Regions from separate parts of the Siccibacter colletis genome, predicted to be linked through region 2. Evidence: predicted binding sites of a transcription regulator. Region 2 holds the regulator's gene; each other region holds the start of a gene.
What was found. Region 2 encodes PurR, which represses purine synthesis genes. Its sites were predicted from a motif close to CANGCAAACGTTTGCNTG; they were not measured.
Positions count from the first base shown of each region.

Region 1: a site for PurR is predicted at 3,379-3,396, ahead of gcvT (glycine cleavage system aminomethyltransferase GcvT). Genes of this name have one in related genera too.
Region 3: a site for PurR is predicted at 3,073-3,090, ahead of galS (HTH-type transcriptional regulator GalS). Genes of this name have one in related genera too.
Region 4: a site for PurR is predicted at 4,206-4,223, ahead of purM (phosphoribosylformylglycinamidine cyclo-ligase). Genes of this name have one in related genera too.

Region 1 covers NZ_CP074352.1:3,373,936-3,381,255, forward strand. The annotation lists gene gcvP (aminomethyl-transferring glycine dehydrogenase) at 1-1,656, opposite strand, end outside; gene gcvH (glycine cleavage system protein GcvH) at 1,775-2,161, opposite strand; gene gcvT (glycine cleavage system aminomethyltransferase GcvT) at 2,184-3,281, opposite strand; gene ubiI (FAD-dependent 2-octaprenylphenol hydroxylase) at 3,705-4,907, opposite strand; gene ubiH (2-octaprenyl-6-methoxyphenyl hydroxylase) at 4,918-6,096, opposite strand; gene pepP (Xaa-Pro aminopeptidase) at 6,093-7,320, opposite strand, start outside.
Region 2 covers NZ_CP074352.1:1,739,070-1,746,389, forward strand. The annotation lists gene cfa (cyclopropane fatty acyl phospholipid synthase) at 1-1,071, opposite strand, end outside; gene punC (purine nucleoside transporter PunC) at 1,377-2,564, opposite strand; gene punR (DNA-binding transcriptional activator PunR) at 2,682-3,593, shown strand; gene purR (HTH-type transcriptional repressor PurR) at 3,610-4,635, opposite strand; gene cydH (cytochrome bd-I oxidase subunit CydH) at 4,932-5,021, shown strand; gene KFZ77_RS08350 (MFS transporter) at 5,256-6,422, shown strand; gene KFZ77_RS08355 (C40 family peptidase) at 6,496-7,278, opposite strand.
Region 3 covers NZ_CP074352.1:2,723,096-2,730,415, forward strand. The annotation lists gene mglA (galactose/methyl galactoside ABC transporter ATP-binding protein MglA) at 1-563, opposite strand, end outside; gene mglB (galactose/glucose ABC transporter substrate-binding protein MglB) at 649-1,647, opposite strand; gene galS (HTH-type transcriptional regulator GalS) at 1,942-2,964, opposite strand; gene yeiB (DUF418 domain-containing protein YeiB) at 3,120-4,277, opposite strand; gene folE (GTP cyclohydrolase I FolE) at 4,293-4,964, opposite strand; gene KFZ77_RS13190 (MFS transporter) at 5,092-6,219, opposite strand; gene fghA (S-formylglutathione hydrolase) at 6,375-7,205, shown strand.
Region 4 covers NZ_CP074352.1:2,945,660-2,952,979, reverse strand. The annotation lists gene ppx (exopolyphosphatase) at 1-149, opposite strand, end outside; gene ppk1 (polyphosphate kinase 1) at 152-2,212, opposite strand; gene purN (phosphoribosylglycinamide formyltransferase) at 2,432-3,070, opposite strand; gene purM (phosphoribosylformylglycinamidine cyclo-ligase) at 3,071-4,108, opposite strand; gene upp (uracil phosphoribosyltransferase) at 4,375-5,001, shown strand; gene uraA (uracil permease) at 5,118-6,407, shown strand; partial or broken gene KFZ77_RS19780 (DUF2778 domain-containing protein) at 6,623-7,101, shown strand; gene KFZ77_RS14215 (hypothetical protein) at 7,091-7,320, shown strand, end outside.

The DNA.
Region 1 (7,320 bases), 1.6 Mb from region 2:
GAGCTGACCGATCATCTGATGATAGCCTTCCGCCTGATCCGCCGGGCAGAACGGGTGCAGTTCGGCAAATTCCGGCCAGGTGATCGGGATCATTTCCGCGGCGGCATTCAGTTTCATGGTGCAGGAGCCGAGCGGGATCATCGCCTGATTCAGCGCCAGATCCTTACGCTCCAGGCTGTGCATGTAGCGCATCATTTCGGTTTCGCTGTGGTAGCGATTGAATACCGGATGCGTCAGGATCGCATCATCGCGCAGCATCGCCTGCGGAACAGAGCGGCTGTCGAGCGCCACCTCTTTATCCAGACCGTCGATGTCCAGACCGTGATCGTCGCCCAGCAGCACGTTGAACAGCGTCGCGATATCGTCGCGGGTGGTGGCTTCATTCAGGGTGATGCCAACCGCGTTAAGCACGTCGCTGCGCAGGTTGATCTGCGCAGCTTCGGCGCGCGCCAGCACTGCGGCTTTGTCCGTTGCTTCCACGCACAGGGTATCGAACCAGTGCGCGTGACGCAGTTTCAGGCCGCCTTTTTGCAGGCCCGCCGCCAGAATATCGGTAAAGCGATGAATACGGCTAGCGATACGTTTCAATCCTTCCGGGCCGTGGAATACCGCATAGAGGCTGGCGATGTTGGCCAGCAGCACCTGGGAGGTACAGATGTTGGAGTTGGCTTTCTCGCGGCGAATGTGCTGTTCGCGGGTCTGCATCGCCATACGCAGCGCGGTGTTGCCCGCCGCGTCGCGGGAAACGCCGATAATGCGTCCCGGCATCGAGCGTTTGAATTCATCTTTGGCACCGAAGAACGCCGCATGCGGGCCGCCGTAGCCCATCGGGACGCCAAAGCGCTGCGCGGAGCCAAAGACGATATCCGCACCCTGTTTGCCCGGCGCGGTTAACATCACCAGCGCCATAAAGTCGGCAGCCACGCTGACGATCACGTTGCGCGCTTTCAGCTCGCCGATCAGCGTGCTGTAATCGTGGACCTCGCCGGTGGTGCCAACCTGCTGGAGCAGCACGCCGAACACGTCCTGATGATCGAGCACCTTCTCAGCGTTATCGACAATGATGTCAAAGCCGAAGGTTTCCGCACGGGTACGCACGACATCCAGCGTCTGCGGATGCACGTCTGCCGCCACGAAGAAGCGGTTGGCGTTTTTCAGTTTGCTGACGCGTTTAGCCATCGCCATCGCTTCCGCCGCTGCGGTTGCTTCATCAAGCAGCGAGGCGGAGGCAATATCCATGCCGGTCAGATCCAGCGTGACCTGCTGGAAGTTGAGCAGCGCTTCGAGGCGGCCCTGAGACACTTCTGGCTGATATGGCGTGTAGGCGGTGTACCAGCCCGGATTTTCCAGCATGTTGCGCAGGATCACCGGCGGGAGATGAACCGGGGTGTAGCCCATGCCAATGTAAGACGTAAAGCGCTTGTTGAGCCCGGCGATCGCTTTCAGTTCCGCCAGCGCGGCAAACTCGGTGGTGGCGTCGCCAACCTGCGGCGGCATGGCGAGCTGAATGTCCTTCGGCACGATCTGTGCAATCAGGGCGTTTAATGAATCCGCGCCAACCGTGTTCAGCATCTCCTGCTGTTGCTGAGCATCCGGCCCGATGTGACGGTCGATAAACGCGCCACGGTTTTCAAGCTGGCTTAAAGTCTGTGTCATGAGCGATGGTTCCTGAAACGTGCGGTGAATAGTGGTCGCCTCTCGCAGCCGGAGAGGTTAAGGGCGGGTGCTGTTTCGCCCCCACCCAGCCCTCTTCCGACGAAGAGGGAGAAAACTGTTACTCGTCCAGCAGTGCTTCGTACGCAGCGGCATCCAGCAGCGCAGCAATCTGCGACTCGTCGCTGGCTTTAATTTTGAAGATCCAGCCTTCGCCATAGGGCGCGCTGTTAACCAGCTCCGGCGCATCGCCAAGGGCGTCGTTGACCGCCACAATCTCACCGCTGACCGGCGCATAGATGTCGGAAGCCGCTTTCACGGACTCCGCCACCGCACAGTCGTCCCCCGCGCTGACGGTAGTGCCAACGCCTGGCAGATCGACGAACACCATGTCACCCAGCAGCTCCTGCGCATGCTCGGTGATCCCCACGGTGTACGTGCCGTCGGCTTCTTTACGCAGCCACTCGTGTTCTTTGCTGTATTTCAGTTCTGCTGGAACATTGCTCATTTTTTTTCTCCTGATATCGACATCACTGCGCGACGGCTTTTCCGGCGCGAACGAAAACGGGTTTGGTCACGCGCACCGGCATTTCACGGTTGCGGATCTGGACAATCGCGGTCTCGCCAATGCCCTGGGGTACGCGGGCGAGCGCAATGCTGTAGCCGAGCGTGGGCGAGAAGGTGCCGCTGGTGATGATCCCTTCCTGGGGGTTGCCCTGAGCATCGGTAAAGCGCACCGGCAAACCACCGCGCAGCACGCCTTTTTCCGTCATCACCAGGCCGACCAGCTGCTCGGTGCCGTGTTCGCGCTGAGATTCCAGCGCCTCACGCCCGATGAACTGACGGTCGGCAGGCTCGAAAGCGATGGTCCAGCCCATATTGGCAGCGAGCGGCGATACGCCTTCATCCATCTCCTGCCCATACAGGTTCATCCCAGCCTCCAGGCGCAGCGTGTCGCGCGCGCCGAGGCCGCACGGCTGTACGCCAGCCTTAACCAGCGCCTGCCAGAAGTCGGCGGCTTTTTCATTCGGCAACGCGATTTCATAGCCGGCTTCACCGGTATATCCGGTGGTGGCGATGAACAGATCGTCGGCCTGGACGCCAAAAAAGGGTTTCATGCCGTCAACCGCCTGGCGCTGGGCCTCGCTGAACAGCGTGCCCGCTTTCTCTTTCGCCTGCGGCCCCTGAACGGCAATCAGCGCCAGATCGTCGCGCACGGTAATTTCAACCCCGTACCCGGCAGCATGTTCCTCGATCCAGGCGAGATCTTTTTCCCGGGTGGCGGAGTTCACCACCAGGCGGAAATAGTCTTCGGTAAGGAAATAGACGATCAGGTCATCGATGACACCGGCGGAAGCGTTAAGCATACCGGTATAGAGGGCTTTGCCAGGGACAGTGAGTTTAGCGACGTCGTTAGCCAGCAGAAAACGCAGGAATTCGCGGGTACGGGTGCCGCGCAGGTCGACGATAGTCATATGGGAGACGTCAAACATACCGGCATCGCGGCGCACCGCGTGATGCTCATCCAGCTGGGAGCCGTAGTGCAGCGGCATCATCCAGCCGTGGAAATCGACCATGCGCGCACCGCAGAGGGTGTGCTGTTCATACAAAGGGGTTTGTTGAGCCATCTTTTCCTCGGGTTGTCAGCGGGTACGAACGGGGATGCAGCCCTGAAAAAAGCCCAGGTTAAACCCCACCGCCACGGTCACTCCCGACCGCGACGCAAACGTTACCTTTTGCCTGAACTTATCACCGAAGCCTGGGATTAACCATAAGTAAAAATGGGTCATCACATTAGCTTATGGCCGTAAAACCCGAAATGCGTGACAGAGTTTTCGGTTGTCCTTAGCGCAAAATGAAGCTGATAAATAATGAATGCATTTGCCTGGCACTGCGTAACGCAGCATTTATCGTTGAAAGCGGAAAAAATTCACTACATTGCCAAAAACGTCAGATGAGTAAATCTAATCCGAAAAAATGGGTGAAATTAGAATATTTCAAACGAGGAGGATTTCCCTTTCCGTTGGCGGGAAAGGGAAAGTGTGACGCAGTTAACGTAACCACTCAGGCAGATCGTTCAGGCCCATTGCCTGACGGATCAGCTGCGGTTTAACACCCGGGAGAGTATCAGCAAGTTTCAATCCAATATCGCGCAGCAGCTTTTTCGCCGGATTGCTGCCGGCAAACAGTTCGCGGAACCCCTGCATTCCCGCCAGCATCAGCGCGGCGCTGTGCTTGCGGCTGCGCTCGTAGCGGCGCAGATAGAGGTGCTGACCAATATCTTTACCCTGACGCTGCAGACGACGGAGTTCGTCAATCAGTTCAGCCGCATCCATAAACCCGAGGTTCACGCCCTGGCCCGCCAGCGGATGAATGGTGTGGGCGGCATCGCCCACCAGCGCCAGACGATGAGACGCGAACTGCCGCGCGTAACGGCCGACCAGCGGATGGACCTGACGCTCACTTTCGACGTGGCACAGCCCAAGGCGGTTATCAAACGCTACGCACAGCGCCTGATTGAAGGCTTCATCGCTGGCCTGCTGCATCTGCTGCGCTTTATCAGGCGACAGCGACCAGACGATCGAGCACAGGTGCGGATCGGCCAGCGGCAGGAAGGCGAGAATGCCGTCACCGTGAAACATCTGGCGCGCCACCTGACCGTGAGGCTCATCGGTGCGAATGGTTGCCACCAGGGCGTGATGGCGGTAATCCCAGTATGTCAGCGGAATATCGGCGCGCTCGCGCAGCCAGGAGTTCGCCCCGTCCGCACCAATCACCAGCCGCGACGTCAGCATCGTGCCGTCGGTCAGGGTGAGAAAGGCGTCGTTCTCGCCGAAGGCAACCTGCTGCATCTGCGCCGGGGCAATGAGCGTAACGTCTGAACAGCGCTGGGCTTTATCCCACAGCGCCTGGTGGATCACAGCATTTTCAATGATATGCCCGAGATGGCTGTAGCCGAGGGATTTATCATCAAAAGCAATATGTCCGAAGCTGTCCTGATCCCACACTTCCATGCCGTGATAGGGACTGACACGCCCCTGTTGCAGGTCGTTCCACACCCCGAGCTTCGCCAGCAGCGTTTCGCTGGCGGCATTGATTGCCGAGACGCGCAGCGCGGGCGGCGCGTTCGCGGCTAACGGCTCGGGCTCATGCTGCTCCAGCACCGCAACGCGAAGGCCACTGCCCTGCAACCCGCAGGCAACCGCGAGGCCGACCATACCCCCGCCAACAATTGCCACATCTACGCTTTGCACATTCGTCTCCTTAACGTGCGACCCAGCCAAGGGTTCGCTTTGCCAGCGCGTTTCGCGCCGGAGTAAACAGTTCCATCGCCGTCAGACCGACATTGCGGCCTGCCACCAGCGGTGCCCAGCGGTTGGCAAAAAGGTGCACCAGCCCGTCCGTCATGCCGATGGTCGCGGCTTTGTCCGCCTGACGCTGCTGCTGCCAGGCGCTTAATACAGTGTAGCGACCGCAGTCCGGGTCGTCGTGTAGCGCAGCGGCCAGACACTCCGCCAGTGAAATCACGTCGCGCAGGCCCAGGTTAAACCCCTGCCCGGCAATCGGATGCAGGCTCTGGGCCGCGTTCCCCACCAGCGCCACGCGATGCGAAATGGGACGGCGTGCGCGGGTGAGCGTCAGCGGATACACGCTGCGGGCGCCCGCATGGACGATGCGCCCCAGTCGCCAGCCGAAGGCACGCTGCAGCTCAAGGCAAAATTGTTCGTCACTCCAGTCGAGAATTGCCTGCTGTTTAGCGCGCGAATGGCACCACACCAGCGAGCAGCGGTTGCCCGACATCGGCAGCAGCGCCAGCGGGCCGTGCTCAGTGAAACGCTCAAACGCCCGTCCCCCATGCGGAATGGCGGTTGTCACATTGGCGATCACCGCCACCTGATCGTACTCGTACGCTTCATGCACAATGCCGCTCTGGGAACCCAGCGCCGAGCGGGCACCGTCAGCGGCAACCAGCAGCTGCGCGCTGAGGGTTTCGCCGTTGTCCAGCGTGACGCTGACGTGCTGGGGGGCACGGTCAAACGCCGCCACCCGGGCCGGACAGTGCAGCGTGACGCCGGGCGCTTTGCGCAGCAGCGTAAACAGGCGCTGGCCGACGTCGTGCAGCTCAACCACCTGTCCTAAGGCGTCGATACGGTAATCTTTGGCTTCAAGGGTAACGAAGCCGGCATGGCCGCGATCGCTGACGTGCACGCTATGGATGGGCGTCGCCCGGTCAGCAATCGCCTGCCAGATGCCGGTACGCGCCAGCTGTTGCGTGGTACCGTGCGCCAGCGCGATGGCGCGGGCATCAAATCCGGGGTGGCTTGCCGCGGCAGGATCCCGGGCTTCCACCAGATGCACCGGCAACGTGCCGTTGGTGAGATGCGACAGAGTAAGAGCCAGGGTCGCGCCCGCCATGCCGCCGCCGGCGATAATCACGCTCATGACTGCCGTGCCGCCGCCATCAAGGCTTCAATCTCATCCGCATGTTTCACGACGCTGGCGGTCAGGTTCTCATTACCCGCTTCAGTAATAAGGATGTTGTCTTCGATGCGAATGCCGATCCCGCGGTACTCCGCAGGGACGTCGGCGTCCGGCGCGATATACAGGCCCGGCTCCACGGTGATCACCATGCCCGGCTCCAGCGGACGCGAGCGATCCGCGCCATAAGCACCGACATCATGCACGTCCAGCCCCAGCCAGTGCCCCAGACCATGCATAAAGAACTGGCGATGCGCGTTATCCGCGATGAGCTGTTCAACCTCGCCATGCAGAATGCCAAGCTTCACGAGGCCGCTCACCATAATGCGTACCACCTCGCCGGTGACGTCCTGAATAGAGGTGCCGGGGCGGAACAGGGTCAGAGAGGTTTCCAGCGATTCGAGCACGATGTTGTAGACCGCACGCTGCGCCGGGGAGAATTTACCGCTCACCGGGAAGGTGCGGGTGATATCACCGGCGTAGCCCTGATATTCGCAGCCGGCATCGATCAACACCAGGTCGCCGTCGCGCAGCACGCTTTCATTTTCGGTGTAATGCAGGATGCAGCCGTTTTCCCCGCTGCCAACGATGGTGTTGTAAGCAGGGTAACGCGCGCCGTGGCGGTTAAACTCGTGGTGGATTTCGCCTTCGAGATGGTATTCGTACATCCCGGCGCGGCATTTTTCCATCGCGCGTGTGTGTGCAAGGGCGCTGATCTCTCCGGCGCGGCGCATTACCGCCAGCTCCTCTTCGGATTTGAACAGGCGCATCTCATGCACCCATGGCCGCCAGTCGGTGAGGGTAGCCGGTGCTGCCAGGTTCTGGCGTGAGCCTTTACGCAGCTTGTCCAGCGCGGTGAACACGATGGTGTCGGCATACGGGTATTCACCCTGGGCGTGATACACCACGTCCAGCCCATTTAACAGCTGATAGAGCTGCTCGTCGATCTCATCGAATGCCAGCGCGCGGTCAACGCCCAGTTTTTCAGGCGCAGCGTCCTGGCCGAGACGACGTCCGAACCAGATTTCAGCATTTTTATCGCGCACGCGGTTAAACAGCACGCTGTGGTTATGGTTGTCATCGCTTTTGATCAGCAGCAGCACGGCTTCCGGCTCATTAAAGCCGGTGAAGTACCAGAAATCACTGCTCTGACGATACGGGTACTCGCTGTCCGCGCTGCGCGGCGCT
Region 2 (7,320 bases):
GGCACCGGCACAGGCGTTGAGGTAATAGGTAAACATGCGGCGGAAGCGCTCGGAGTAGTTATCCGCAATCTCCGGCCAGGCGGCCTGAAAACGCGCATACCACGCCATCAGCGTTTTGTCGTAGTCCGGCCCAAAGTTGTGCCAGTCTTCCATCACAAAGTGCTTTTCCGCCGCGTTGGCGATATGGCGCACCGAAGGCAGACAGCCGTTGGGGAAGATGTACTTATTGATCCACGGGTCTACGCTGTTGCTGGTGGTGCGGGAACCGATGGTATGCAGCAGGAACAGACCGTCCGGCTTCAGGTTCCGGTCTACCACCTCAAAGTAGGTGGCGTAGTTTTTTGGCCCGACGTGCTCGAACATGCCTACCGAAACGATGCGGTCAAACTGCTCATCGAGGTCGCGGTAGTCCTGCAGGCGGATGTTGACGTCCAGACCCTGACAGCGTTCCTGCGCCATCTTCTGCTGCTCGGCGGAGATGGTCACCCCGTGCACGCTGACACCGTAGTGCCGCGCGGCATACTCCGCCAGCCCGCCCCAGCCGCAGCCGATGTCTAGCAGCGTCATGCCCGGCTCCAGCGCCAGCTTGTCGCAGATGAGCTTCAGTTTCGCCTGTTGTGCATCGACCAGGTTGTCGGCAGTTTTCCAGTAGCCGCAGGAGTACTGCATCGCCGGGTCGAGCATGCGGCTGAAGAGATCGTTCCCCAGATCGTAGTGCTCTTTGCCTACCATCCACGCGCGCTTGCGGCTCTGGAGGTTAAAAACCCTGGCGCCGAGGATGCGCAGCGTATCTTTGAAATGGTGCGGTAGCTGCTTTTCCAGCCCGGCGCGCAGCACGCGGGTAAAAAAGAGATCGAGGCGGTCGCAGTCCCACCAGCCATCCATATAGCTTTCACCGAGGCCGAGTGAGCCTTCCTGCAGCACGCGTTTGAAAAACTGGGGATTGTTTACCCTGATGTCGCCGGGCCGGCTGCCGTTGATTTCAATGCCGGCGCGGCCCAACAGTTCACTGACGATGCGGAACCATTCACTGTCCCGGACGCTGACTTCTTCTATACATGATGAACTCATAGCTTCTCCATCACCCACGTGTGATCAGAACCTTCAAAAAGCGTAGACGCATTTTAAGGATTGAGAGAATTATCACGGTTTACACCGTGAGCCTGATTTCTGACGATGAACAGAGGAAGGGATGAAAACCCTTGCCAGAAGTGCCTTCCATGGTGGGAGGGGAGCATCCTGATCCCCGTTTCTGCCTGTTTATTATGGTGTTACGGCTGGCAGCAACGAAAATCAGTATAGGCCCCGCCTGGGGTGGGTTCAAGTGAAAAAGGTAGCAGGCTAATCAGGCGATAACGAAATTATCGCCTGGGAAATTACCTGTCGGACGACGAGGCGGCGGTGCGTGCAGGATTGATGCTCGCCTGCATCGCCCAGCCCAGCACCACCAGTACAATCGTAGCCAGCATGACGCTGGTGGTGGCCAGCAGCGGCCAGGCGATCAGCGCTGACACTACCAGGCTTGCGAAGAAGCACAGGCCCAGCTGCAAAGTATTCTGCAGCGCGGCAGCGCGTCCGGTGGCCTGCGGGAAGGGCAGCAGAGCGGCGGCAACCACGATGGGGTAGATAGCGCCGTTCGCCATCGCCATCAGGCAGAACGGGATCAGCAGCAGCGTCAGCGACGAGCCAGCCAGCACGCCAACGGCGAAGGTTGCCACCACGCTCAGGGCAAACGTCGCCAGCAGCCACGGCAGCATGCGCGCCCCGGACCACTTCTGCAGCGCGCTGCGGCAGCCGTACCCGCCTATCAGAAACGCGATAGTCTGCGGAACGTAGCTCAGGCCGATGATGCCCGGACCATAACCCATTTCGCTGAGGATAAACGGTGAGCCGGTCAGCCAGGCGAAGAAGCTCGCTGAGCAGGCGGCATAGATCAGCACGTTACCGGTATAGACGCGGGAGCGCAGCAGGGAGAGAAAGCGCAGCGGAGCGGCCTTTTCGCTGGTTGGATGGCGCGGCAGCGGTTTCAGGCGCAGGGCCGGGATCATCAGCGCGAGGGTGATGCCAAACAGCACCACGAAGATCGCCTGCCAGACGCTGTGGTTGAGGATAAAGCTCCCCAGCAGCGGGGCGAGTGCCGGCGACAGGCCGACCAGCGGCATGATGGTGGCAAAGATGCGCCGCGCGTTGGTCGGGTAATAATCGGTGACCAGCGCCTGCCAGATCACCGCCGCTGAGCAGACTCCGACCGCCTGAATGAAGCGCAGCACCAGCAGGCCGGTGGCGCTTTCGACCCAGACCATGCCGAGGCTGGCGAGGGCGAAAACCGCCAGACCCACCAGCAGCACCGGGCGACGGCCATAGCTGTCAGAGAGCGGTCCCCACAGCAGCTGCGCCAGAGCGAAACCGGCGAGGAACAGGCTCAGGCTGGCGCTGACGGCGGCAGGCGCAACCCCGAGATCCTGCTGAATGGCGGCAAACGCCGGCAGGTACATATCGGTTGCCAGAAAGCCGAGCACGCTCAGCCCGGCAAGCCAGATCAGAAATCCTTTTGATGGACGCATGAACTTTCTCTTTTATCAATCAGTGCAGGTAGACGGGGCGTGAGTGTAAGAAGTGCGTTCCGGCTTGTGAACCGTTAATATTTGTAGATTGCGTTCAAAAATTTTGCAGGCAAAAACATGTGGTCTGAATATTCGCTGGAAGTGGTGGATGCGGTGGCGCGCAACGGCAGCTTTAGCGCGGCAGCCAAAGAGCTGCATCGCGTGCCTTCTGCCGTCAGTTATACCGTGCGTCAGCTGGAGGAGTGGCTGGCGGTGCCGCTGTTTGCGCGCCGCCATCGTGATGTGGAGCTGACCCCCGCCGGGGCGTGGTTTTTGAAGGAGGGGCGCTCTGTTATCAAAAAAATGATGGTCACCCGCCAGCAGTGTCAGCAGATCGCCAACGGCTGGCGCGGCCAGCTGTCGATTGCGGTGGACAATATTGTCCGCCCGGAGCGCACCCGGCAGCTGGTGCTCGACTTCTATCGCCACTTCCCGGACGTGGAGCTGCTGGTCTCTCAGGAGGTGTTCAACGGCGTCTGGGATGCGCTGGCCGACGAGCGCGTCGAGCTGGCGATTGGCGCGACCCAGGCGATTCCGGTCGGCGGGCGCTACGCCTTTCGCGATATGGGGATGCTGAGCTGGCAGTGCGTGGTGGCTGCCAGTCATCCGCTTGCGCAACAGCAGGAGCCAGTGAGCGACGATCGGTTGCGCAACTGGCCATCGCTGGTGCTGGAAGATACCTCGCGCTCGCTGCCGAAGCGTATTACCTGGCTGCTCGATAACCAGCGCCGGCTGGTGGCACCGGACTGGGCCTCGGCGGAGGTGTGTCTCAGCGCCGGATTGTGCATTGGCATGGTGCCGTCGCATTTTGCCAGGCCCTGGCTGGACCGCGGCGAGTGGAAAGCGCTGACGCTGGAGAACCCGTTTCCGGATGCGGCCTGCTGCCTGACGTGGCGGCAGAATGATGCCTCACCGGCGCTGCAGTGGCTGCTGGATTATTTAGGGGACAGTGAAACGCTGAACCGGGAGTGGCTGCGGGAGCCTGAGTGACAGGCTCCCCGCAGGATTAGCGGCGGTAGTCGCGGAACGGACCGTCAGCGACGGAACGGCGTTCGATCAGGCGCGGATGCACCTCGATGGTCTGGGCCTCTTCGCGCTTGCTGGTGATCCTGTCCAGCAGCATGTTGAAGGCCGTCTCGCCCAGCGAATCCTTCGGCTGGTGGATAGTGGTCAGCGCCGGGCTGAAGAAACGCGCGTTGCGCACGTTGTCATAGCCAATCACAGAAATATCCTGCGGTACGCGCAGACCCATCTCATCCGCGGCACAGATGGCGCCCATCGCCATGATGTCGCCGCCGCAGAATACCGCGGTAGGGCGGTGCGCCTGAGAGAGGATCTGCTGCATTGCGCGGTACCCGGATTCCGGCTCGAAGTCGCCCTGCACGATCCAGGCCTCCGGCACCGCAATCTGCGCCTCTTTCATTGACTGCATAAAGCCTGCCAGGCGGCCTGCGCCGGTGTTGCGCTCCAGCGGGCCGGGAATGACGCCGATGTCACGGTGTCCGCGCTCAATCAGATAGCGCCCGGCCATGTAACCGCCCTTGAAGGCGTTATCGATAACCGAATCAGTAAAGTCGGCGCGCGCTTCGCCCCAGTCCATGACGACCATCGGAATGTGGCGATACTCTTCCAGCATGCCGATCAGCGAATCCGGATACTCTGAGCACATTACCAGCAGACCGTCGACGCGCTTCTGCGCCATCATCGACAGGTAAGCGCGCTGCTTCTCCTGGTTGTTGTAGGCGTTGCCGAGCAGCAGGGTGTAGCCTTTGGCGAAGCAGTTTTTTTCCACCGCTTCGATGATTTCGGCGAAATACGCGGCTTCGCTGCTGGTCGCCAGCAGGCCAATCGATTTCGTATGGTTCACTTTCAGGCTGCGGGCGACCGCGCTGGGTGAATAGTGCAGCTCTTTAATCGCTGCCCACACCGCGTTGCGCGTCTCTTCCGCAACAAAACGCGTCTTGTTAATGACGTGTGAAACAGTTGTAGTAGAAACGTTTGCTTTTTTCGCGACGTCTTTAATTGTTGCCATGAAATATCACTCCAGACCACCCTCTAAACTCCTGAAATTTATCAAGGTAAACGTTTGCCTGTGTTAAGCCTCGGTTGCAACCATGTTGTGTTGCAAATGACCGGGAGAGTTACACCAAACGTCAGGAGGGAGTAGTGGCCGGTAAACAAAATAATTTAGCGACGAATTTTGGCCGATCCGCAGCAAAAGTGGAAGCGTTAATACGCATATCAAACTAAATCGCAGGGGATTTTTCGCACGAACTATGCAAAAATGATCAAGACCTGCTTTTTACAGGGATATTCTGGAGCCAAAAAATGAACAAAGATCTGAAATTTTCACTGCTGACGACCGTTATCACGCTGGGTTTGATCGTTTTCGGCGCGCTGACCGCCATTCTGCACTAAAAAATCGCCCCTGAAACGGGAGGGAAGCCGCTTCTCTCCCGTTTGCGCAACAACAGTGTGACCCTCCTCCCGTTTTACCCTCCGATAATTAACAATTCAGCAATAGTCTTTAGCATGTTTTGTCACTTCTGTTTTTGTTTACAAACTGTCATTCTTTCGCTCCCTGAATGATCACCGCTCCGGCGGTAACGGCCAGACCGGATTACACGGCGTCTGGCCCGGAGTAAAAATGCTATGAAAATCAACTTTCCGCTGCTTGCCCTGGCTATCGGCGCTTTTGGGATTGGTACCACAGAATTCTCACCGATGGGGCTGCTGCCGGTTATCGCCGACGGGGTTAACGTCTCCATTCCCGCCGCCGGGATGCTGATTAGCGCCTATGCGGTTGGGGTGATGATTGGCGCACCGCTGATGACGCTGCTGCTGTCGCATCGCGCACGCCGCAATGCCCTGATCTTCCTGATGGCTATCTTCACTCTCGGCAATGTGCTGTCTGCCATCGCCCCGGACTACACGACGCTGATGCTGTCGCGCATTCTCACCAGCCTCAACCACGGCGCGTTCTTCGGGCTGGGTTCCGTGGTGGCGGCAAGCGTGGTGCCGAAGCACAAACAGGCCAGCGCGGTAGCAACCATGTTTATGGGGCTGACCATCGCCAATATCGGTGGCGTTCCGGCCGCGACCTGGCTGGGTGCCACCATCGGCTGGCGCATGTCGTTCCTCGCCACCGCCGGGCTGGGCGTTATCGCCATGCTGAGCCTCTGGCTGTCGCTGCCGAAGGGCAGTGCCGGCGAGCGGCCTGACGTGCGTAAAGAGCTGTCGGTACTGCTGCGTCCGCAGGTGCTGAGTGCGCTGCTGACCACGGTACTGGGTGCCGGCGCCATGTTCACGCTCTACACCTATATTGCCCCGGTGCTGCATGACGTTACCGCCGCCACTCCGGCATTTATTACCGGCATGCTGGTGCTGATTGGCGTGGGCTTCTCCATCGGTAACTTCCTCGGCGGCAAGCTGGCTGACCGTTCGGTCAACGGCACGCTGAAAGGGTTTCTGTTGTTGCTGATCGTGATTATGGCCGCTATTCCGTGGCTGGCACGCACCGAGCCTGGCGCAGCCATCAGCATGGTGGTGTGGGGCGCGGCTACTTTTGCGGTGGTGCCGCCGCTGCAGATGCGTGTGATGCGCGTCGCCAGCGAAGCACCGGGGCTGTCATCCTCGGTGAATATCGGGGCGTTCAACCTCGGTAATGCGCTGGGCGCGGCAGCGGGCGGGGCGGTGATCTCCGCAGGCCTGAGCTACAGCGTGGTGCCTGTGATGGGTGCCGCGATCGCCGCAGCGGGTCTGCTGCTGGTGCTGATCGCCTCGCGTAAACCCCAGGCGCAGGCGTGCGCGGCTGAATAACGCGTTGCGCATCACGCGCAGGCAATAAAAAAGGAGAAGGGATAACCTTCTCCTTTTTTTATATCCGCTCGCTTCAGCGAATGGTTTTCGGAGTCATCACCCGGCGCGCGCCCACGTAGTGGCGCTTCCAGTAGTCTTCGCTCAGACTGGTGATCTGAATGCCCTGGCCGCTGCTCGGGGACTGAATAAATTTGCCGTTGCCCATGTAAACGCCGACGTGATCGGCGGTGCCGCGACCCTGGGTGCGGAAGAACACCAGATCGCCGGTTTCAAGCGCGCCACGATCCACTGCGGCGGCATCGCGCAGGTGGTACATTTCGTTGGCGGTGCGCGGAATGCGGAACTTCACCAGATCTTTATAGGCATACCACACCAGGCCGCTGCAGTCGAAACCGGTACGCGGCGAGGTGCCGCCCCAGCGATAAGGTTTGCCAATCTGCTGGATCAGCTTCGACATCGCGGTTTTCTGCGCTTTCTGCACCCGCAGCTTGTGCGCATCGGCGATGGTGAGCCCTTTAGTCCTGCGTGATTTCAGACAGGCGCTGGCGTTACGGCTTTTGCGGCAGGCGGCGGAAGTGGTGCTGGCGACACGAGAAACGGTGCGGGTGGTGCGAGAAGCTGTTTTTGGCGAGGTGCTACGTTTCTTGAGTGCGGTGGGGCTTTTTTTACTTTTTTCGATGCGCTTTTTCGCCGGGGTGGATTTCTTTTTCGCTTTCGCGTTGGTCGCGGTACTGGTTTTTTGTACCTTCGCCGGACGCGCGTGCTCGGACGCCACCGCCAGCGGCGTTGCGACAAAGGAAAATGTTGTCAGTAATACAGCACAGAGCGTGACTGAGATGGTCTTAATACGCGCCACTGGCTAGTCCCTCTTTAGATGCAGGCAACAATGCGAGCACTA
Region 3 (7,320 bases), 980 kb from region 2:
AAGTGGTTAACTTCTTTTTCCGTCAGCGACGAGGTGGGCTCGTCCATAATGACGATTTTGGCATCGTAGGAAAACGCTTTGGCGATTTCGATCATCTGCATCTGCGATACGGAAAGCGTACCCACGCGCGCGCGCGGATCGATATCAATATCCAGCTCGTCAAAGATCGCTTTGGTATCGCGGTACATTTTGTCCTGATCGACAAATACGCCTTTGGTGGGGTAGCGCCCCAGCCACATGTTATCCATAACCGAACGCTGTAATACCAGGTTCAGTTCCTGATGCACCATCGAAATACCGTTTTCCAGCGCCTCTTTAGCCGACTGGAAATCAATCTCTTGTCCCTGAAAAAGAATACTGCCGGAATCTTTTTTATAGATCCCGAAAAGGCATTTGAGCAATGTGGATTTGCCCGCCCCATTCTCGCCCATCAGCGCGTGAATAGAGTGCGGACGCACCTTGAGGTTCACATTATCGAGTGCCTTAACGCCGGGGAATGTCTTGTTGATACCGCTCATTTCCAACAAGTATTCGCCTGCCGATTGCGTATTATTGCTGACCATAGTTAACCCTGACGGCGTATATAATGTTTACGCGTAAGCGTCTAAAAGGGCGCACAACGTGCGCCCAGGAATATCGTGCTGACTTTTATTTATTGCTGAACTGCGCGAGGTTTTCTTTATCAACCCCAACGTACGGGATACGCACGACTTTATTTTCGATTTTCCAGTTGGTACCGGCTGCGGCTTCTTTACCGTCGGCCAGGTTTTTCGCCAGATCGAAGGTCGCTTTCGCCTGGTTGTTCGCATCGTTCAGCACGGTACCGGCCAGCGCACCGGATTTCACCAGCGCCAGCGCTTCTGGCAGGGCATCAACACCGAACACCGGAATGCTGGATTTATTGTGTGCTTTCAGCGCTTCCACGGCACCCATTGCCATCGCATCGTTGTTGGCGATCACGACTTCAATTTTGTTGGCGTTCGGGCCAGAGAGCCACGCGTCCATTTTGTCTTTAGCCATAGCGGTATCCCACATGGCGGTATCCATCTGCAGCTGCTGGGTTTTCAGGCCTTTGTCGTTCAGCTCTTTGATCACGTAAGTGGTACGTGCTTCAGCATCCGGGTGGCCCGGCTCGCCTTTCAGCAGGACGAACTGGATCTGACCGTCTTTGTTCAGATCCCAGCCCTGGTTTGCTGCCCAGTGCTTGGCAATCAGGTCGCCCTGAATAATGCCGGATTCTTTGGAGTCGGTACCGACGTAAAACGCTTTGTCATAGCTGTCGAGCGCTTTGCGGGCCGGCTCTTTGTTGAAGAAGACGATCGGCACATTCTGGCCGCGCGCTTTCTCGATAACGGTCCCTGCAGCAGCCGGGTCTACCAGGTTAATCGCCAGGGATTTAACCCCTTTTGCCAGCAGTACGTCGATCTGGTCGTTCTGTTTGGACTGGTCGTTCTGCGAGTCGTTCATCAGCAGCTGAACATCCGGGGAGGCTTTGGCTTCCTTCTCGACGGCCTTGCGCACAACGGACATAAAGTTGTCGTCATACTTATAGATGGTCACACCGATGCGGGTATCAGCAGCATTGGCAGCCGCCCCAAACAGCATGCAAGACATCACGGCGGACAGGGTTAACACCTTCTTATTCATGGTATCTCCGGTTTTATGCAGGGTAGTTCGAGTGTATAACTGGCGGCAGGACAGCAATGTTAATGAGACGTTACTGAATGCCGAAGTTCACTGACTAAAGTTTTTTCTTCCGTGTTCGGTAACGCTCCAGAACTGCGTTTTTTTAGATGTTTTAGAGGTAATGACTATGGTTAAAACGATTAATCACCGTTACATAGCGTTTCAGCCCTGAAAACGCTGTCACTATAGACACCGCCTTGTTAATAATCTGTGAATTTACTCACAGATTGAAAACGGTTACATCACCTCAGATAATCAGTTAGTGATCGGCGCCACACTTTGTTTCGAGGCCACAGAATGGCGTCTTACTACCGTCGGCATAAAGCAATGCGTCGCCTCGCGATCCAGCGTTCCCGCCGCCCCTTGCAGGGCCAGCTCGGTAGCCAGACGCGCCATCGACACCACCGGATAACGCACTGTGGTGAGCTGCGGATCGGTGTAACGGGCAATGGGAATATCATCGAAACCGATGAGTGAAAGCTGCTGCGGCACGGCGATGCCGTTGTCTTTGAGGGTGGTCAGCGCCCCGGCGGCCATACTGTCGTTGTAGGCGAATACCGCGCTGAGCTGTAAATTGCGGCCGAGCAGTTCCACCATCGCGGCCTCGCCGCCCTGCATATCCGGCGATCCGGTGCCAATCCAGCTGTCGGAAGGGGTAATGCCCTGCTCCGCCAGCGCGCGCAGCCAGCCTTCGCGCCGCTGGGCGTCATCTTCAATACTGTGGCTGGACGCCAGATAGCCAACCCGCTGGTGGCCCTGCGCCAGCAGTAAACGCGTTGCCATCATCGCCCCGGCAATGTTGTCCAGCCCGACGCAGCGGTGTTCGTACCCCGGCACGATGCGGTTGATCAGCACCATCCCCGGCATGTGTTCCATAAAGGCCGCCAGCTCGTCATCTCCCAACGCTTTGGAGTGCACGATCAGCGCACTGCAGCGCTGGCGGATAAGCACCTCAATCGCATGCCGCTCCTTCTCCGCTTCGTGATAGCTGTTGCCGATCAGCACGTACTTGTTGTGCTGCTGCGCCACCATATCCACCGCTTTCACCAGCGCACCGAAGAAGGCGTCGGACACGTCCATCACCACCACGCCAATGGTATCGCTGACCTGCGTCGCCAGCGCCTGCGCGTTCGCGTTGGGTCGATAGCCAAGCTGGGAAACCGCCTGCATCACGGCGTCGCGGGTATCCGGGCTGACCAGCGCGCTGTTGTTCAGCACGCGGGAAACGGTCGCGACGGAGACGCCCGCCTGACGGGCAACATCACGAATGGTGATCATAGACATCACCTTTTTGAATTGAGCAGCAACGCACAGGCACCTCCCTGTTCAGGACGAGGCGCTATTCTGGCAGCGTGCAGGCGGACGCTGCGTGAGGGAAATCACATGCTTGAAAACGGTTACATCCGTTTTGTTAATGATTGTGATCTTGATCGTTATCTGGATGTATCAGTTACAGCGCTGCCGCAGGTAAGACGTGTCAGCTGGCGCCAGGCCCACTCTACCGGCCCCTGGCGGAAATAGCGCAGCCACACTACAGAGAGCAACAGATTAACGGCCCACACCGCCGGCACGAAGGCCAGCAGCGACAGACGGTCGAATTTCATAAACAGATCGAATCGATAGAACAGCGTGGTACAGATGAGGGTTTGCAGCAGGTAGTTGGTAAGCGCCATGCGACCCACGCAGGCCACGGCGCTGGTCAGGCGAAAGCGTGCCAGCTGCGGCCAGAAGCCAAACGCCAGCGCGGCATAGCCGATGGTCTGAAACGGCGCGCTCAGCTCGCGCGGCGTCTGCAGCAGGAAGCCGCACCAGCGGAAATCCCAGCCGAGCTGCCACTGGGCCACGATTGCCGGCAGGTTAATGGCCATGCCGAGGGGGATCAGGATGGCGGCGCAGCGCCGGTAGTGGCTGAGGCTGAACTGACCGCGCAGCCAGCCGCTACGCATCAGCGCCGCCCCCATCAGCATCATGCCGGCAAGCTGCCAGCCGTACTGCGCGCCCAGCGCCAGCAGATTGTTCGCCAGCAGATCGAGGCGGTTATCGATAGCCTCTGCCCCGCCATTGAGCTTCCACAGCTGTTCATACTGCAGATTCGCCAGATCCGGCACCCAGGAGCGGCTGGTCTGGTTGCCGGAAATGAGGCCCAGCAGCAGCAGCACAAACACGCCCGCCAGATAGAGCACCACGCCCATGTTAAACAGCGATTTGCCGCTGGGAGCGTCACGGATCATGCGCCAGATCACCAGCCCAATCAGCCCGTAGGCCAGTAAAATATCGCCGTCCCACAGCAGAATGGCGTGGGCGAAACCGAGCAGCAGCAGCAGGGAGAGGCGCGACTGGATCCAGCGCTTACCGCGCGCCAGCAGCATCTGCAGGCCCGCGCCAAACAGCAGGGCAAACAGGGTGAGGAATTTTACCTGCGCAAACAGGTCGAGGATCGCCCAGGCCCAGGCATCGCGGGAGGTGATGTCGCCATACCAGGCGGGATTAAGATACGCCGCCTTAGGCAGACCAAAGGCGACGATATTGAGCAACAGGATACCCAGGATGGCAACGCCACGAACGAAATCCAGCGTGACATTTCTTTCCATGCGTATCCTGCCCTGTTAGTTGCTGTGGTGACGTACCGCGCGCAGGAATTCCTGACGGGTGTTCTGGCTGGACTTGAACAGTCCGCCCAGCGAGGTGGTGGTGGTGGCGCTGGTAGCATCGCGCACGCCGCGCGCTTTCACGCAGTAGTGCACCGCATCCATCGACACGGCGACGTTGTTGGTGCCAAGCAGCGTCTGCAGGGCAATCAGCACCTGCTGGGTCAGACGCTCCTGCACCTGCGGGCGCTGCGCGAAGAACTGCACGATGCGGTTGATCTTCGACAGGCCGATAACGCCGTCTTTAGGAATATAGGCGACGGTCGCTTTGCCGTCGATGGTCACGAAATGGTGTTCGCAGGTGCTGGTAAAGGTAATGTCGCGCACCGTGACCATCTCATCGACCTTCATTTTGTTTTCAATGATGGTGATTTTCGGGAAGTTAGCGTAGTCCAGACCAGAGAAAATCTCATTCACGTACATTTTGGCGATACGGTGCGGGGTTTCCGCGAGGCTGTCATCGCTCAAATCCAGGTTCAGCAGCTGCATGATCTCGGTCATATGACCGGCGATCAGGCTCCGGCGCGTCTCGTTGTCCAGTTCATGAACGGGCGGACGAAGCGGGGTTTCAAGACCGCGGGACACTAACGCCTCATGAACCAGGGCGGCTTCTTTACTGAGTGATGACATGATTTTTTCTCCGGCAGGTGGGGCTAACCTCTGCCCTGCATGGGACAGAGTGTTGCCACATTGTGCGCGAGCGCGTTTTCAGAATCCAGCTATTCATGGTGATAATTATTGAAATTGCTGAATCCTTTTATTCATCACGATGCCACACCAGCAGCCCGCCGATAAACAGCGCCGCCCCGGCCAGCCAGAGCGCCGGTTCGAGACGGTGCAGCAGTGCGGTCGCCAGCGACGAGGTCACCGGCCCGACAAGCTGTCCGAGGGCGTAACCGGTGGTCAGCAGCCCCGCCTTATAGCGGCTGTGCGCCGGGGCCAGCTCGCGACCGTACTGCATGGAGAGCTGTACCGCGCAGAGAAAGCCGCCGCCCACCAGCAACGAGCCGGTCACCAGTCCGGCCATACCCGGCAGGCTGGCGGCCGCGATCACGCCGATGCCCTGCAGCCAGAGCACCAGCGCCAGACGATGATTGCTCAGCAGGCGATGGCGCAGCAGGATGCTGAGCGCGATGCCGACCACCGCCGCGATGCCGAACACCGGCCAGACAAACTGGGCGAACAGGCTACCGGGAAAACGCTGCGCCGCCATCTGCGACAAAAACGTCGCGGGCAGGATGTAGCCAAAACCCGCCAGGCTGTAGCTCCACACCAGCTTTCTCAGGCCAGGAGTTAACATCAGCGGCGGCGGCGCGCTCTCCGGGCGGTGCAGCTCGCCGCGCCCCGGCAGGTTGCGGGCGATAAGCGCGATCAGCACCAGCGCCAGCACGCCGTACACCAGCCAGCCGCCCCAGGCGGGCATCCCGTAAGACTGAACGCCCAGCGCCAGCAGGCCGCTGAGGGCAATACCCGCCCCCGGCCCGGCAAACACCGCGGCGCTGAGTCCCGGCCTGCCGTGGTGCGCCAGCTGTTCGTTAGTCCAGGCAGCGATGAGCACCAGCCCCCAGCCGCTCATGCAGCCAATCACGAAGCGCAGTACGCCGTGTAACAGCGCGTCATTGGCGACGGCTGAAAGCAGCGTGAGCGCCACGGCGCCCCAGACGCCGCCATGTAACCGCCACTCAACGCGCGTAGTGGCGCGCATCGCATCCCAGGCGCCCACCAGATAACCGAGGTAGTTACAGGCGGCCACCAGCCCGGCCGACGTCAGGGTCAGTTCGCCATCGCGGATCATCAGCGGCACCTGGGGCGTAAAGGCAAAGCGCCCGATGCCCATCACCACCACCAGTGCCAGAAAGCCACTCATTGCAATACGCAGCGCCACGGCCTGTCCTCTTGTTATATTTTTGTTATCAGCATGATGCCGCAGATAAGTTAGCAGGAGAAGTAAAACCTCTGCTGGCTTAATCCATTCCTTGCGTTAATGCGAAACCGCACGGACACTTAGGGTTATGCCATCAATGAAAGAGGAGAACCCGGATGGAAATGGTTGAAGAACATCGTATTTTTGCAGGCCAGCAGCAGCGCTGGCGCCATACTTCGTCGGTGCTCCAGTGCGAGATGACATTCAGTATTTTTATTCCGCCAGCGCGCCACGACGCGCCGCCGCCGGTGCTTTACTGGCTGTCAGGCCTGACCTGCAACGATGAGAACTTCACCACCAAAGCCGGAGCGCAGCGCGTGGCGGCAGAGCTGGGTATCGTGCTGGTGATGCCGGATACCAGCCCGCGCGGCGACGCGGTGGCGGATGATGACGCTTACGATCTGGGTAAAGGTGCCGGGTTTTATCTCAACGCCACCCGTGAACCCTGGGCGGCGCACTACCGGATGTATGACTACCTGCGCGATGAGCTGCCGGCGTTGATCCGCAGTCACTTCACGGTTGGCGAGCGAGAATCCATTTTCGGGCATTCGATGGGCGGTCACGGGGCGCTGGTGATGGCGCTGAGAAATCCGGGCCGCTTCCGGTCGGTATCGGCCTTTGCGCCTATTGTCAATCCGGCGGCGGTGCCCTGGGGTGAGAAGGCGTTCAGCGCCTATCTCGGCGATGACCGTGCGGCGTGGCAGGCGTGGGACAGCTGTGCCCTGATGGAAAATGCTGATGCGATGCTGCCGACGCTTATCGATCAGGGCGAGAGCGACAATTTCCTTGAAGGGCAGCTGAAGCCTGAGCGCCTGGCGGCGGTGGCGAAGGCCAAAGGCTGGCCGCTGGAACTGCGGATGCAGCCGGGGTATGACCACAGCTACTACTTCATCGCCAGCTTTGTGGAAGATCACCTGCGTTTCCACGCGCAGCATTTGTTTTCATAAAAAAACCCGGTCGTTGACCGGGTTATGCCTGTGCTAAACGGCGGGTGCGCATGGTAAACGGCGGGTGCGCAAGCGTACCCGCCCTACCCCGTCCAACCCCGCCCTATCCGCCCAG
Region 4 (7,320 bases), 1.2 Mb from region 2:
CCGTCAGCCAGATGTACGCGCTGCTTCAGGCGACCAATGATCTGCATCGCGCCATCCACCACGCGGGCGATCACCATATGGAAACTGTTTGAGCCAAGGTCAACTGCAGCAAACTCCTGCGGGCGCGGGGCCTGATTCTGTATCGGCATACTTATTCTGGTTGCTCTAGTGATTTGATGTAGTCGTAAATCGCCAGCTGTGCGCGTACTTTGCGGCGGTTGCCGCGCGGCACATAGCGATTGCTCAGCTCTTTATCGATGTAACGCGCTTTTACGGTGTCGCTGAACAGCAGCTCCATAATGTCCAGCACCCGTTGTTTCAGGCGCGGATCCAGTAGCGCGACCGCCACTTCAATGCGGTAGTCGATATTACGCGTCATCCAGTCGGCGGAGGAGAGGTAGACCTTATCGTCGCCGCCATTCTTGAAAATATAGACCCGATCGTGCTCCAGATAACGGTCAACGATACTCATCACGCGAATATTTTCGCTGATCCCTTCCAGTTGCGGGATCAGGGAGCACATACCGCGGATCATCAGGTTGACCGGCACGCCGGAGCAGGATGCCGCATAGAGCCGGTCCACCAGCCCTTTGTCCACCAGGTTGTTCAGCTTCAGGGTGATCCCCGAAGGCTGGCCATTTTGCGCATTTGCGATCTCTTTATCCACCATTTCATACAACAGGCGGCGGCTATTTTGCGGCGAGACCAGCAGGTAGTCGAAATGCACCGGGCGATAGGGGTTTTCGATAAAGTTGAACACCCGACGCACTTCGTTGGTGATGCGCGCATCGGCGGTCAGCAGGGAGTAGTCGGTGTACAGCCGGGCCGTTTTCTCGTTGAAGTTACCGGTACCGATGTGGGCATAACGCACCACTTCGTCGCCTTCCTTACGCGAGATCAGGAACAGCTTGGCGTGAATTTTCAGCCCGGGTGCCGAGAAGATGACGTGCACGCCCGCTTCGGTCAGGCGCTTCGCCCAGTGGATATTGGCCTCTTCGTCAAAGCGCGCCTGCAGCTCCACCACCACCGTCACTTTTTTACCGTTGTGCGCGGCGTGGATCATCGAGTCGATGATGCGCGAATCCTTCGCCACGCGATAGATGTTGATTTTGATCGCCAGCACGCTTGGGTCGAAGGAGGCCTGGCGCAGCAGCTCCAGCACGTGCTCGAAGGTGTGATACGGATAGTAGAGCAGCACGTCGCGTTCGCGAATGGCGTCAAAACCGTTGCGGAACTTATCGAACCAGATATGGCGCAGGCGCGGCAGCGGCTTGTTCACCAGGTTGGCTTTGCCGACGTTCGGGAAACCAATGAAGTCTTTGAAGTTGTGGTAGCGTCCGCCGGGGATGATTGAGTCGTAGTGGGTGATGGTCAGCTTATCGCGCAGCATCTCGACCATCGCATCCGGCATGTCACGCTGATAGACAAAGCGCACCGGCTCAGCGGTCAGGCGCTGCTTCAGGCTGGAGGACATCAGCTCCAGCAGGCTCGACTCCATCTCATGCACCAGATCGTATTCCGCGTCGCGCGTCATCTTCATTGAGTAGGCGTTCAGCGCATCGTAATCGAAGAAGCCTTTGAAGATATCGTCGAGGCAGTAGCGCAGAATATTATCCAGCAGGATCATCGGCTTGCGGCGGCGCGGCGTCTCCGGAGGCAGGTTGACGAAGCGCGGCATCTTATCCGAAGGGATTTCCAGCAGCGCATAGCGGATGTCATCCCCGCGGATAATCTCTACTGCCAGATAGGTGTAATCGTCCTTCAGGAACTGCACCAGGTCGGTGTCGCGATTGATTAATGTCGGAGTAATGTGCTGACGCAGATGCTGTTTAAAGTACTGTCGCAGCCAGGTTTGCTGATTTGGCGAGAGCTGGCGCTCGTTGATGAGGAAGATCTGATTGCGCGCCATCTCCAGCAGCAGATCGTTATACAGGGTATCGAACTCCTGATCCGCTTTCAGCACCCGGGCCTGGATCTTGCCCAGCAGGTGGCGCGAGTGGGAGGTTAATCCCTGTTCTTCGGTGATAAGAATGCGTCGCTTCAGTTCGGCGAAGCGCACCTTATAGAACTCATCCAGGTTGTTGGAATAGATGCCCAGAAAGCGCATCCGCTCAATCAGCGGGTTACTTTTATCCGCTGCTTCCTGCAGAACACGCTCATTGAAAGACAGCCAGCTTAATTCTTTTTCGGTATATAGCTTTTCCTGACCCATTACTACTCACACTCCGGTTGGTAAACGCGGGACGTGACAACGCCGTCTCGTGGTTATTATGGCGAGCTGAACCCGCTTATGTCCAACTATGCCCGATAAGTATGACAGTTATCCGAAAAGGAGAGGGCGGATTGTGCCCGTAACCTGCAGTTGCACGTCCCGTAGCGCTGCGGGAAGGCGCAGAATAAAAAACGCCCTGCCGGGGCAGAGCATGGGGTTTTATTCGTCGGCTGCGTGGCCCTGAGGCGGAAGCTTCTGGCCGTCGAGCCAGGCCTCGTTGTCGCGCATCGCCAGCCTGCCTTCAGCAAACCAGCTCACCACCAGGGGATAGATGGCGTGCTCCTGGGCCTGCACCCGGGCGGTGATGTCCGCTTCGTCATCGCCGTCAAACACCGGCACTTTCGCCTGCAGGATCACCGGCCCGCCGTCCAGTTCGTCGGTGACGAAATGCACCGAGGTGCCGTGTTCGCTATCGCCGTTTTCCAGCACCTGACGATGGGTATGCAGTCCCGGATACTTCGGCAGCAGCGAGGGGTGGATATTGATAAGCCGTCCCGCGTAGTGCGCCACAAATTCCGGGCTGAGAATGCGCATATAACCTGCAAGCACTACCAGGTCCGGCGCATACGCATCGATCTCCAGCATCAGCTCACGGTCAAAGGCGTCACGGGTGGCAAACTGGCTGGCGCTCAACGCATGGGCCGGAATGCCTGCTTCTCTGGCGCGCTCAAGGCCGAACGCGTCGGCCTTGTTGCTGAATACTGCGCGCAGGGTGCCAGCAATTTTTTTACTGGCACAGGCATCAATGATGGCCTGCAGATTGCTGCCGTTGCCGGAGATCAGCACCACGATATTCATTTACTGGATAACCACGCGCTCGTCGGAATCCGAGGCCTTGATGACGCCGATTTTCCAGGCGGTTTCGCCTGCATCGTTCATCAGTTGAATGGCGTTGTCCGCTTCAGCCGCCGGCAGGGCGATCAGCATGCCCACGCCGCAGTTGAAGGTGCGGTACATCTCGTGCTGGCTGACGTTCCCGGCCTGCTGCAGCCAGTTGAACACGGCCGGCCACTGCCAGGAGGACTCGTCGATCACCGCCTGAGTGTTGTCCGGCAGCACGCGCGGAATGTTCTCCCAGAAGCCGCCGCCGGTGAGGTGGGCGATAGCGTGGACATCGCTCTGCGCAATCAGGCTGAGAATCGATTTCACGTAGATACGGGTCGGGGCCAGCAGGTGATCCGCCAGCGGCTTGCCGTCGAGCTCGGTGGTCAGCGGGTCGCTGCCGCTGACTTCCAGAATTTTACGCACCAGCGAGTAGCCGTTAGAGTGCGGGCCGCTTGAGGCCAGCGCCACCAGCACGTCGCCGTCAGCGACTTTGCTGCCGTCGATGATTTCTGATTTTTCCACCACGCCAACGCAGAACCCGGCAACGTCGTAGTCATCGCCGTGGTACATGCCCGGCATCTCAGCGGTTTCGCCGCCGACCAGCGCGCAGCCTGACTGCAGACAGCCTTCGGCAATACCGGTGATGACGCTGGAAGCGGTATCGACATCCAGTTTGCCGGTGGCGTAGTAATCGAGGAAGAACAGCGGTTCCGCACCCTGTACCACCAGGTCATTCACGCACATCGCCACCAGATCGATGCCGATGGTGTCGTGACGCTTGAGATCCATCGCCAGACGCAGCTTGGTGCCGACGCCATCGGTGCCGGAAACCAGTACCGGTTCGCGATATTTTTGCGGCAGTGCGCACAATGCGCCGAATCCGCCCAGTCCACCCATCACTTCCGGGCGGCGGGTCTTTTTCACAACACCTTTGATTCGGTCGACCAGAGCGTTACCTGCGTCAATATCAACACCGGCATCTTTATAGCTGAGAGAGGTTTTATCGGTCACTGCAGAGTCCCCACGCGGTTGCGGTTGGTGGTAAATCAGATGGCCTGTCAGGCTCAGGAAAGGGTGCCATCCGGAAAACGCGGCAATTCTATCAGTGCAGGCAAACGTTTGCGAGCCTCTTGTCTGTACGGTTAGCATTATTGTTCTTTATACTCATTTCCAGTCCGTTTGATTAGGATCAACGGCGCTGGATGTGGCGCGGCGGGAAAAAAGCGGTATAATCCCGCGATTTTTTTTGTGGTTGCCATCTTTTGGGGAGAAAGAGTATGAAGATCGTGGAAGTCAAACACCCACTCGTCAAACACAAGCTGGGGCTGATGCGCGAGCATGACGTCAGCACCAAGCGTTTTCGTGAACTCGCCTCCGAAGTTGGGAGCCTGCTGACTTATGAAGCAACCGCCGATCTGGCAACGGAAAAAGTGACCATCGAAGGCTGGAACGGCCCGGTGCAGGTTGAGCAGATCAAAGGTAAAAAGATCACCGTGGTGCCGATCCTGCGTGCTGGTCTGGGCATGATGGAAGGCGTGCTGGAGCACGTGCCGAGCGCCCGCATCAGCGTGGTTGGCGTCTACCGTGATGAAGAGACGCTGGAGCCGGTGCCCTATTTCCAGAAGCTGGTGTCTAACATCGACGAGCGCATGGCGCTGGTGGTTGACCCGATGCTGGCAACCGGTGGCTCAATGATCGCCACCATCGACCTGCTGAAAAAAGCGGGCTGCACCAGCATTAAAGTGCTGGTACTGGTGGCCGCGCCGGAAGGTATCGCCGCGCTGGAGAAAGCGCACCCGGACGTTGAGCTCTACACCGCCTCAATCGATCAGGGGCTGAATGAGCAGGGATACATCATTCCTGGCCTCGGCGATGCCGGCGACAAGATCTTTGGTACTAAATAAGCGATTTGATAATAAGAGCCGACTTGATAGTCGGCTTTTTTTTGGGCCATAACCCTGGGTGCCTTTTCACGAAGGGCAGGGAATAACGACAACACACAACACGTGAGGAAAACACTATGACGCGCCGTGCTATCGGTGTCAGCGAGCGTCCACCGCTGCTGCAAACCATCCCGCTCAGTTTGCAGCACCTGTTCGCCATGTTTGGCGCCACCGTTCTGGTGCCGATCCTGTTTCACATTAACCCGGCCACCGTGCTGCTGTTTAACGGCGTCGGGACGCTGCTCTATCTCTTCATCTGTAAAGGCAAAATCCCGGCCTATCTGGGGTCAAGCTTTGCGTTCATCTCGCCGGTGTTGCTTCTGCTGCCGCTGGGATACGAAGTGGCGCTGGGCGGCTTTATCATGTGCGGCTTCCTGTTCTGCCTGGTATCGCTGATCGTTAAGAAGGCTGGCACCGGCTGGCTGGACGTAATGTTCCCGCCTGCAGCGATGGGCGCTATCGTTGCGGTGATCGGGCTTGAGCTGGCTGGCGTCGCCGCCGGTATGGCCGGGCTGCTGCCGGCAGAGGGCGCGGCGGCGGACAGTAAAACCATCATTATTTCGCTGGTGACGCTGGCGGTGACGGTGTTCGGTTCGGTGCTGTTCCGTGGCTTCCTCGCCATTATCCCGATCCTTATTGGCGTGCTGGCGGGCTACGCGCTGTCGTTTGCGATGGGCGTGGTGGACTTCACGCCGGTTGCCGAAGCGCACTGGTTCGCACTGCCCACCTTCTACACCCCGCGCTTTGAGTGGTTCGCTATCTTCACTATTCTGCCGGCGGCGCTGGTGGTGATCGCTGAACACGTCGGTCACCTGGTGGTGACGGCGAACATCGTGAAAAAAGATCTGATCCGCGACCCTGGCCTGCACCGCTCTATGTTTGCCAACGGCCTGTCGACCATGTTCTCCGGCTTCTTCGGCTCCACGCCGAACACCACCTACGGGGAAAACATTGGCGTGATGGCGATTACCCGCGTCTACAGCACCTGGGTGATCGGCGGCGCGGCAATTATCGCCATCCTGCTCTCCTGCGTCGGGAAACTGGCGGCGGCAATCCAGATTATCCCTGTACCGGTGATGGGCGGCGTATCGCTGCTGCTGTACGGTGTGATCGGTGCATCCGGTATTCGCGTGCTGATTGAATCGAAAGTGGACTACAGCAAAGCGCAGAACCTGATCCTAACCTCGGTGATCCTGATCATCGGCGTCAGCGGTGCGAAGGTACATATCGGCGCAGCCGAGCTGAAAGGCATGGCGCTCGCCACCATCGTCGGTGTTGGCCTGAGCCTGATCTTCAAACTTATCAGCGTCCTGCGTCCGGAAGAAGTGGTGCTGGATGCGCCGGATGAGGAAGGGAAATCCCGATAAAATTTACGTTAGTTTTAAAGGCTGCCTTGGCAGCCTTTTATTTTGCAGAGGCATAAAGCATTCTTCGGAATGACAATTAAAGTGCCGCCAATGCGCGGCATAATGTCAGCTTACAGGCTGTTACTTCTTCGCATTAATTACCCTTTCTTTACTTATATCTCCCTTACTTTTCGAACGGTAAAATCGCAAGAAACGTAATAGCTGATCGAGATAACATGCTGAATTGCACTTTCTTATTAAACGCAAAGCCAATGTCGACGCTTTGCTGCCCGGGTACGGGATTTTTTCCTGCTTATTCTGGTCTTGCTGGCGTGTATCGCAACAATCCACAGACTATAGATAAAGTTAAAAAAGGTGCATTGCCGGTGGGTAAATATTATATCGTTAGTCGGCCGAACGGCGGGTGGGGTTCCGCGGTACGCGACAGGCTCGCATCATGGGGTAGTGGTTCTGACCGCGATCTGTGGTTTGCATTGTTTAAAGATGTCGGGTTATTGATGATGTTACTTTTATTTATACGGTACAGCGAAGAAGTTTTCGCCTTCATCCTGCCGGCTACCAGGGAATTAGCGAAGGCTGTATTACATTACCCTCATCGAGTGATTTCGCAATATTACGTGACGCGTTACTCAGTAATGAAACCTGTAATCTCACCCCGTTACTGACGGCATTCGGTACGATACATGTCTACTAAATATGACCTGGTGAAATACACTCTACGTGGTTTATTTTTGATTTGTTCTTTTCTGACGTTTTTTATTTTGCTGTTTTTTTATTTTCCGGAGCAGTGGTTTTACTACAGCGTTGTTAATCGTCTGCATCCGGCATTTATCAGCGAAGCTGACTGGGACAATATTTATATGTCAGTATTGTGCGTGCTGGCGCTAATGATAAATGGCCTGACAGTCATCGC